DNA from 2 places in the Pseudomonas citronellolis genome. Region 1 is predicted to be linked to the other one. Evidence: riboswitches for the same ligand, from Rfam matches in the RefSeq annotation. Region 1 holds a riboswitch; the other holds the start of a gene.

The links. A riboswitch is a leader RNA that binds a small molecule or an ion and turns the genes downstream of it on or off. The one in region 1 is predicted to bind fluoride.
Region 2: linked by a shared signal. The riboswitch ahead of PcP3B5_RS31980 (hypothetical protein) and the one ahead of PcP3B5_RS16965 (cation:proton antiporter) in region 1 are both predicted to bind fluoride.

Annotation. Positions count from the first base shown of each region.
Region 1 covers NZ_CP014158.1:3,911,631-3,916,553, forward strand. Annotated here, with positions in the region: gene PcP3B5_RS16950 (histidine phosphatase family protein) at 1-247, opposite strand, end outside; gene PcP3B5_RS16955 (HAD family hydrolase) at 268-738, opposite strand; gene PcP3B5_RS16960 (universal stress protein) at 760-1,179, opposite strand; gene PcP3B5_RS16965 (cation:proton antiporter) at 1,176-2,420, opposite strand; fluoride riboswitch at 2,557-2,618, opposite strand; gene PcP3B5_RS16970 (hypothetical protein) at 2,651-3,067, opposite strand; gene PcP3B5_RS16975 (hypothetical protein) at 3,430-3,687, shown strand; gene PcP3B5_RS32385 (CatB-related O-acetyltransferase) at 3,739-4,491, opposite strand; gene PcP3B5_RS32390 (CatB-related O-acetyltransferase) at 4,570-4,923, opposite strand, start outside.
Region 2 covers NZ_CP014158.1:2,894,775-2,899,697, forward strand. Annotated here, with positions in the region: gene PcP3B5_RS12815 (MFS transporter) at 1-329, shown strand, start outside; gene PcP3B5_RS12820 (MFS transporter) at 339-1,565, opposite strand; gene PcP3B5_RS31980 (hypothetical protein) at 1,600-1,965, opposite strand; fluoride riboswitch at 1,997-2,059, opposite strand; gene PcP3B5_RS12830 (ATP-binding protein) at 2,416-3,981, opposite strand; gene PcP3B5_RS12835 (DNA topoisomerase III) at 4,785-4,923, opposite strand, start outside.

The DNA of each region.
Region 1 (4,923 bases):
CCGCCAGGCCTTCCAGCGCCTGGGCCGGGGCACCGGTGGCCTGGGCGATGGCGGCGCCGGTATCGATGCAGCGCGACAGCGGGCTGGTGTAGATGGCCACCGGCTGCCAGCTTTCGGCTATGCGCCGCGCCACCGCCTCGGCCTGGCGCCGGCCCAGGGCCGACAGCGGCAGTTCGGCGCGGCCGCGGAAGCGTTCCGGGGCGATCCAGTCCACGTGGCCATGGCGGGTCAGAATGATCCTGGTCATCGTCCTGCTCCTTCGAAGGTTCAGCAGCGCAGGCTGGCGATAATGCGCTGCGGGTGGGTCAGCATATCCAGGGCCGAGAGGATGTCCAGCGCCACCAGGTCCGCCGAGCCGATGGCCACCGAGGACGCGCCCTCCGGGCCGATCACCGCGATGCCCAGGGCCGACTGCTGCAGCATGTAGCGGTCGTTGCTGCCATTGCCGATGGCCACCACGCCGTGCAGGCCCAGGGTGCGCAGGTAGTCCTCCTTGGAAATGGCCTGGTCCTTCTCCGACAGCACCAGCAGGTTGACGTCCAGCGCCGCCAGTTCCGCCTCGGCGCTGCCGAAGGCGTCGCCGGTGACCACGTGCAGCGCCAGCTTGCGGCCCAGTGCCTCCAGGCGCTCGGCCACCCCGTCGATCATCCGGCCATCCACCGCCAGGGTGCCGTTGTAGTCACAGATCATGTGTTTCAACTGCAAGCTCCCCAGCCCGGGAATGTCGATCTGCAGCATGTCGCTTCCTCCCCTGCCCGCTCAGCCGCGGATGACCGTGACCGCGCAGGGTGCGTGGTCGATCACCTGGCGCGCCACCGAGCCCAGCAGCCAGCGCTCGAAGCCCGAGTGGCCGCGGTGGCCGATGACGATGTGGTCGATGTGGTGCTCCTCGGCGTAGCGCACGATCTGCTCGGCCGGGCGGCCCACCGAGACGTGGGTGGTCGGCCGTTCCTCGACCGGCAGGCGGCTGTAGCCCAGCAGCTTGAAGGCGTGGTGGAAATGCGCGCGGGAGCGCTCGATCACCGCCTCGGTCTCCACCTCGTCGCCGAACTCCGGCGGCTGCGCCACCGAGAGGATGTGCAGGCCGGCGCCGAAGCGTTCGGCCAGCTCGTTGGCGAAGTTCAGGGCCAGCTCCGCCGCGGTGGAGGCGTCGTAGGCCACCAGGATGCGCTTGATCATGCTTCACCTCCTCTGCGCCGCGTCTGCGGGCGCAAGTCGTCGTGGCGCGCGGGCTCTGCCGGCGGGGCGGCGCCCTCCTCCTGCGGGTCGCCCTTGGGCAGCAGGTGCCGGGGCAGGAAGAAGGCGTTGGCGATCAGCGTCGGCACCACAGCGCTGCCGATTACCGCGGCCACCAGCGCCGAATACTGGCCCTGGTCGATCAGCCCGTGGGCCAGGCCGAACAGCGCCGAGATGGTGCCGAAGGTCAGCCCGGTGGACATCAGCAGCGTGGTGTAGGCCCCCTCCCGGCGCGGCGAGCCGTAGACCAGGCAGGTGGGGTACACGCCCACCAGCTTGCTGAGCATCTTCACCAGCAACAGCAGCACGAAGGCCGCGGGCGCGACGGCCAGGGTCGGCAGCGACACCAGCGAGCCGGCGCGGATGAAGTAGAACGGCGTCAGCAGGCCGAAGGTCAGGGTGCGCAGGCGGCGGATCAGCGCGTGGTCCTTGCCCACGGTGCCGGCCAGCACCATGCCGATCAGGTAGGCCGGCAGCACCGCCTCGCTGCCGGCCCAGGTCGCCGCCGCGCCCAGGCCGAACAGGCAGAGCATGAGGAACTTGGCCTCCAGCTCCGAAGGGCGGCCGCCGAAGCGGCGGAAGAAGCGCGGGGTGAGCCACGGCAGCAACAGCGCGGCCAGGACCAGGGCCCCGGCGAAACCGGCGGTCTTCAGGGTGAAGGGGGCGAAGATCAGCCCCAGGGCGATCACCGTGGCCAGGTCGTTGACGAAGCAGGCGGCCAGCACGATCTTGCCGTACTCGCTGGTGTTCAGCCCCAACTCCAGCATCACCGCGTAGACCACCGCCACCGAGGTGGTGGACATGGCGATGCCGGCCAGCCAGCTGGCCTGCGCGTCCCAGCCCAGGCCCCAGCGCGCCAGCGCCGCGCAGCCGAGGAAGGGCACCACGAAGCCGACCAGGCCGATGACCGTGGCCTGCTTCCAATGCGTGCGGAACACCTTCGGGTCCAGCTCGGCGCCGGCCAGGAAGGTCAGCAGGATGGCCCCGGCGCCGGAGAGGAACTTGATCCAGCTGGCGTCGCCCTGCAGCACCGCCATGCCCAGCAGCGCGCCGATGATCAGCTGGGCGATGGTCCCCACGACGATTTCCGACAATGCCGTGGCGATGCGCAGGAAGATCGACACCAGCGTCGCCAGCAGCGCCAGCCCCAGCCACAGGGCGGCCTGGGCCCAGATCTCAGTCATGGCGGCGGCTCCGCTGAAGCCGGGGGACGGCGCGGAGCGCAAGAGGAAAAGCGGCGGAACGGGATGGGTTGGGCATGTTCGCTGTCCACGGGCAAACCATGGACAGCAGAACAATGCCTACGCCGCCCATGAAGGGTTATGCGTAGGCATCATCAGCCGGGGGGCGGTTAGAGGAGGAATGCCATCTCCTGCCTAACGACATTAGCAAAGCCTTGGGAAAATGCACGCCCCTAGTGGCTGCCGCCCAGCAGGTCGAAGGAGTCGAGCAGGCGCCAGGCGATTTCCGGGGTGCGTTCCAGGCCCCGGCGGATGGCCGCGGGGATGGCCTGGCGAGTCTTGCGGCACAGGCCGGGCTGCGCGGCGATGCGGATGTCGAGACCGCGCATGCTGCGCACCTCGTTGAAGCCGGGGGCGATGCTCAGGCGCAGGCCGAGCTGTTCGTACATGCGCTGCTGCATGTGCTGCAGGTCGGCCAGGTCCTTGAGCTGTTCCAGGCGCTGTACCAGGCGCTGCTCTTCCTGGCGGGTGAGCAGGAGGATGCGGATGTCACCATGGGGCTCGGCCAGCAGCGCCTCGCGCCCGCAATCGCAGGCGCCCGGCGGGCAGGGTTGGCGGAGGGGGAGCTGGCCGTTCATGGCGTCGAGCATAGCGATTCGGCCGGTTCCGCGCCGCTACCCTTCGTGAAAATTCCCACGCTGAAATCGCCTTGAGGTCCTACGAGGGCGCTGGATAGATTCCGCCCTGCCGCAACCTTGTTGTGGTCGGGGGTAGGATCCCGCAGTAAAGGGTGGTGCGTCGTAGCCGTGAGAGCAGTCGGTCCATCGTTGTATGCACTCACGTTCCATGGCGGGCCGTCCGGGGAGGCCTTCGGGCCTGCCGTCTCCTTTGCTGCGGTATCCTACCCCCGTACGGTCCGCCTCCCTTTTCCGGGAGGCGGCTCTTGATCCCGCTCAGGAGCAATGGAACATGCACTATCCGTACTTCGCCCTCCACACCCTGGAGGCGCACCATGACTGACCTGCAACCCGTCACCACCCTCTCGCAACCCCACGACGACGTGCTGTTCGTCGACGCCAGCGCCCCCGCCGAGCATCTGTACGAGGCCGCCGAGCGTCGCCTGATAGCCCTGGAAGACCTGCTCTGCCTGCTGGCGGACTGCCCCGACGAAATGCCGCTGGTACAAGGCCAGGCCCGACTGGTCTCGGCCCTGCTGCCGATGGCGGCGGAAGCGCGGCAACTCTACCGACTGGCCCAGAGCCGGAGCTGAGCGCCTCTGGGCGCTTGCGTGCGGGGCGGCGCAGCAGTGCCGCCCCGCGCTTCACGAGCTGGCCGGCCCCTCGGACAGCAGGCGGCAGCCCTGGCGGCGGATTTCGATGTTCGGATAGATCGGCGGCCGCGCCTCGCCGCTGGCCCGCAAGGCCTCCACACGCTCCAACGCCTCCTCGATGCGCTGCAACGGCAACGCGGCGATCTGCGCCGGCGCCAGGTCCCACCAGCGGCTGGCATGCAGGCGCTCGCAGATGTCCGGCGGGAAGCGGTAGCGCACCACCTTGGCCGGCGAGCCGGCGACTATGGCGTAGGGCGGCACGTCGCGCGTCACCACCGACATGGCGGCCACCACGGCGCCGTCGTGGATCTTCACCCCGCTCATCACCACTGCGCCCTCGCCGATGAAGGCGTCGTTGCCGATCCAGGTGTCGGCGTCGGTGTCCTCGTAGCGCTGGCGCGGCGTGTCGTAGCGGTCGAACACGCCCGGCTCGTACTGCACCGAGCTGGTGCTCAGCCAGTCCATCGGGTGCGCCCGGGCGGCCAGGCCGATGCGGCAGAGCTGGCCGGTGGAGCTGAAGCGGCCGATGTGCGAAATGCGGTGGAAGCTGGTGGCACGGATGGTGGAAAAGGCGCCGATGTGCATCTCGTCCCGGTAGATCTTGAACTCCGCCTCGCCGATGCTGCCCGGCGCCTCGACCAACAGGCGCTTGCCGCGCCCCAGGCGGCTGACGCCGCTGCGGAATTCGATGTCGTAGCCTTCCAGCCAGTGCTTCCAGTGACTGTTGCGCCAACGCTTCAACATGGGGTCCGTGATCCTTTGTATGTTTTCCGATACGGACCTCTGACAGGCGGGATGGCTGCAAGGTTCGCTCGAAATGGATCACGCGGCGGCCGTGGTGGCGGCGCCCTGCCCTCCGGCCAGCACGCGGCAGCCCTGGCGGCGTATTTCCACCCGGGGGAATAGCGCGTCCTGCGCCTCGCCGCTGGCGCGCAAGGCCTCGATGCGCTCCAGGGCGTCCTCGATGCGGTTCATCGGCAGGGCCGCGACCTGTTGCGGCGCCAGGTCCCACCAGCGGCTGGCCTGCAGGCGTTCGCAGATGTCCGGCGCGAAACGGTAGCGCACTATCTTCGCCGGCGAGCCGGCGACGATGGCATAGGGCGGCACGTCGCGGGTCACCACCGACATAGCGGCCACCACGGCGCCATCGTGGACCTTCACCCCGCTCAGCACTGC
Region 2 (4,923 bases), 1.0 Mb from region 1:
TGACGGCGTTGCTGGCAGCACTGGCCTTCTGGTCGCGGCTGGACAGCGTGCCATTGCTGGTGCTGCTCTTCACCGTTGCGGGCCTATACGTGTCGGTGCAGGAGGCCCTGGAGTCCACCGTGACCGCCGACATGGTGGAGCCGGAAACACTGGCTCTGAGCTACGGTGCGCTCGGCACGGTGAACGGTACGGCGAAGTTCGTTTCGAGCGCTACTGTCGGTTTGCTCTGGACCTCCGTTTCGCCCGTACTCGCTTTTCTGCTGGCGGCGGTACTGATGATCGCCGGTACTGGAGCGTTGGCGCGGATGTCCGGTACTGCCGGACGTTGAGGGGCCTTGCTACGGTGGTGCTGGTGGCGAGTAGCGGTCGTCGCCTGGGGCCAGATTCCCGATCTGCTGGCCGACGTACCAGAGGATTGGAACGGCTGCCAACTGGCTGAGCACGCAGAACGCCACGGTCGCCGCCAGCGAGTGATCGTAGAGGATGCCGATGAGACTGCTGCCGGCAAACCACGCGATGCCGTAGCCGGCGGTGAACAGGCCGAAGGCCGAGGCACGGCGGGTGCTGGGCACCATGGGGGCGACGGCGGCGGGGATGATGGATTCGTGCACGCCCATGCCCATACCCCAGATCGCCGCTCCCCAGAGTGCGCACCAGAAGCCGCCGAGCAGCGTCAGCGGGGCGAAGGCGCTGCTCGCCAGCGTCAGGCCGACCAGCACCTTGAAGCCGTAACGGTCGAACAGGCGGCCGAACAGCAGGGAGCCACAGCCGCTCACGCCCATCGCCACCGCGTAGAAGATTGCTATCCACTGTGTGGGCACGCTGTGGGTGCGGCTGAAGTGGTAGGCCATCAGCGGGTAGTCGGCGAAACCGGCCGCCACCAGCAGGGCGGCGCAGAAGTACAACCAGTAGGTGCGTGGCAGGCCGTTGTGTTGCGCCGGGTTGCCTGGTTCGTTCTCCATGTCCTGGGGGCGCGGGTAGAGCCAGCGCGTCAGCAGCACCAGGCCGATGTTGAGCGCGGCCGGCACCAGCAGCAGGGCGAAGGCGCTGCGGTAGTCCCCCTGGCGGGCGAGTACCGCCGCCACCAGCAGGGGGCCGAGCATGGCGCCGAACTGGTCGAGAGCCTCGTGGATACCGAACGTCCAGCCGTAGCCTCCGACCTGCTTGGCGGCCTGGGCCAGCATCACGTCGCGTGGTGGGTTGCGCACTGCCTTGCCGACCCGTTCCAGCACGATCAGTGCGGCGGCGCTGGGCCAGTCGTGGGTCAGGGCCAGTGCTGGGACGGCGCTCATCTGCAGCAGGTAACCCACGATGCTGATGGGCCAGAACTGCCCGGTGCTGTCGGCGAGCCGGCCCGACACCAGCCTCAGCCCATAGCCGAGCAACTCGCCGAGGCCGGTGACCACGCCGACCATGGTGGCTGTCGCCCCCAGCGTCGCCAGGTACGGCCCGATGCTGCTGCGCGCGCCTTCGTAGGTGAAGTCGGCGAAGAAGCTCAGCACGCCCATCAGCAGGATGAAGCGCAGGGCGGCACGCTGCGATCCGCCGGATGGCTGCGAGGCCACGCCGGGTCCGGGCTCAGGCTGGCTCGCTGAAGACTTACGCATACAGGTCGGTGCCGGATGCTATCGCCAACGGGGTGCCCTCGACGATGCGAAAGGTCCTCCCGCCGTCGTCCTTGCGTTCGACAAGGAGGAGTAGGCTATCTTCGGGCTGTTCCCGGTACAGGCTGTCGGCGAAGTTGTGGAGGTGGGGGGAGGAGAAGGGCTGGAAGTCGTGCTCGTAGCGGTCCGCGGTGATGGTGTCGACCGCTTGACTGAGGCTGAGGGAATATGGGCGCGAGCTGGCTAGAGATGGCCGTTGCACGCGGGGGAAGAGGATGCTGTGGAGTTTGCCGGACTGTATATCCGTGCTGAGCAGATCGACCGCGGAGGGGCCTGAAAGCAGCTGTGTGGCTGATGACATGATCCATTCCTCCGGGGACGGTCTCGTCCGGGGTCATGTAGGCATCATCAGCACGGGGGCGGTTATGAGGAGGAATGCCATCTCCTGCACTCACCCTAGCAGAGAATCTCCAGTGGGGTGAGGGGCTATTTTGATCGATCAGATCATCCAAACATACTGCTAGTAGTCGGCGCGATAATGTAATTGGAGTGGCGGGCATTTGTCCTAGCGGGTCAGAGCCAGGGCTCGGCGTGGACAGTGATGCGGTCGAAGAGATAGGGAACATGAGTGCCTGCCAGTTGATCTGACGGGCTACCAGTACTTAGTAGACTCTCATCCGCAGGGCGGTGCGAACCGAGTCAGTGGAAAATCGGAAGCCGGTGGGGCTCTGATTGAATGGGCAGGCAGCGTTGGCGCTGCTGGTGATCAACGGAAAAGAGAACGCTCCCGAAGGAGCGTTCATGGCCGCGGTCAGGATTTCACCTCCAGCAGTTTCCCTTCGCTATCGAAGACCAGTCGAACTACTGCCTTGGCGAGCTTGGGCTGGGAGGCGAAGCGCAGCGCGCGAGGTAGTAGTGCTTTTACGACTTCACTGGGCACCTGTGAGCAGCCTACGGCGATGAAGGTCGACAGCGTCTCGTCATCCTCCACTTCGGCATCCTCGTCGTATCGATCATCGAAGATGTAGTCGGATACGAGTGGCGTCACGCAGTCGGCGCTCGGTGTCAGGTAGAGCGTATCGTCCTGGCGGAGTGCCTTCACCGGGTACTGGCCTGGCTCACCTTTCAAGCTGACGCTCAGCGCTTCGACCAGGACCAGTTCGAGGGCCTCGGCCAAAGGAGGCGCGTCCTCGCGATAGAGTATGGCGCCATGGTGGACGCACACCTGATCAGATGTGGTGGTTCGGCGTACCTGCCGCAGCCAGTGCTGTTCATCGAGACGAGGTTCTTCCAGCAGGAAGGCTTGCCGCGCGGCGAGGTAGCTTTCCGCTGCCCACTCCTCGCGGCCATCGCTCTCGATGGACCAGACGCCTTTCTCCTCCAGCTCCAGGCGGGTCACGATCCCACTCAGCGGATGATGGTCCCAGAAGCGACGATAGCCAGGTGGCTCGCCCTCCCAGTTGCGGAACCATGCACGGGGCACGAAGGGGACGTCATTCAGCAGGTCCGCATTCGAGGATGACAGGCAGGTCTCGGCATACGACGACACGAAGTCGCTGCCCGACAGTTGCTCCTTGGCTTCGAACAGTGCCTGCCGGTAGGCGGCGTTGATGGCGTCCCGTATCCGCCGATTGTCCGTCTCTTCGTTGAGCAGGTGCTGGCGATCGGGCAGGCGAGCGATCATGTCATCGCGCAACAGTACGACCTGCTGCCTGGGATCGGTCGAGTAACGGCCGCCAAGGGGGAGCCCCTGAAGGAAGCAGCGCCGCCGTGACGGAGGGGGGGCGAGGTTGAGTAGAACCTTACCCACGGCTGTTTCAAGCCAGGGCAAGGTGGGGTCGGCCAAGGGTCGAGGAAGGTCGACACCGTTGAACGAGATGGGCACGGGGAATGCCTCGCATAGACGCTCTAGCTGTGCCGCTGCCCATTGCGACAAGGTGAGCGTAGCCTGCGGTGATTGCACGCCCTCCAGCTGTATTTCACTACCGAGGCGCGGTATGGCGGGATGAACCTCGATGGCATCGCCGTGGATGATGGCTGCAGTGGCCGCGCGGAAGGCCTGGTCGCGCGAATGTACCGACAGGTATTCGGCGAAGTAGAGGGTCGACAGGACACCGAGGCCGAATGCGTTCTCCCGCTCTTTCAGCTCTTGGTCCCAACCGGACTCGGCGATGAAGATCAGGGTTTGCAGGTCGGCAATGCCGGTACCGTCGTCGCGCACGATGAGCGTGTTGTTGTCGACGATGACCTCGATGTGCTGAGCCTTGGCCCGGCGAGCGTTCTGCAGCAGCTCACCCAGCATGGAGGCCGGGGTGAAGGCATGTCGCAGGTTGGCGATAAACTGATGCTGGTTGGTCTTGAGACGAATCGTACTCATGGCGTAGCTCCTGCTTGAGGGCCCGAAGGGGCGTGAAAGAAGAGGCCCGTGGGGCAGCGCGAGGGCGCTGCGGATGATTGAGGCGCGGAAGTAGATGGCATCGACGCCGAGGGCTGGCGTATGTCCGCAAAGGCGATGCGGGCGGACGGCTGTGGTCACTACGGGACGTAGCGCAACCTTGAAGACCTTGGTTGCCGGGGACGCTGACGAGCAGCGATACCTGCGGCAAGACTGGGGAACCTGGTCTGGCGTGTCGTGGAATTATCGGAAGGTGGGCGTGTCCGGTTCCTGTCGGTCACTGGGCTGCGCCTTCAATTGGTTGCGTGAGCGGCAGGAGAAGGCCGCCGAAGGCTGTGCCTCCGGCGTTTGAGGAAGTCGCCACAGTGGGCTGGTTGAACGGTCTGGCTGTCGTCAAAGCCATCCGTTGTCGCAGCAATCGCACTCGGCCCGTGTCGTGGCTGGGGCCGATACCCTTCGGCACGCATCCGCGCACAAAAGGAACCCGTTGTTTCGCCGGTAGGCGCCGGCACCGATTACCGTTTGACCCGGATGGGTCTCCTGGCAACTCGCTGGTAATTCGGCAAGGTGCCAGGGGACCCATCGCGGGCAACGGAAGAGACTGATCAGCTGAAGGGGCGTTCCGCGATTCTCGGAGGAGTGACCTTCGCACCGCACAGAGACAGCTGCAGGCTGGCGGGGGCACACCATTGCGGAAGGGAAGGTGTGCTTGGGAGGTCCCACCGGGCCGGCGGGACGTCTGCCGCAGTACCGAATACTGGCACGACAGAGGGGCTCAGGAAGTCTTAGCGCGTGACCTTCGTACGTGGCGAGCCTTGTCCGGCTGTCGGCTGCTCGATGGGGCGGGAACCCTTGCAGTCTGGGTAGCGACTGCATGACCAGAACGCGCCATTCTTGCCGGTGCGTTGGCGCATCGGTGCCTTG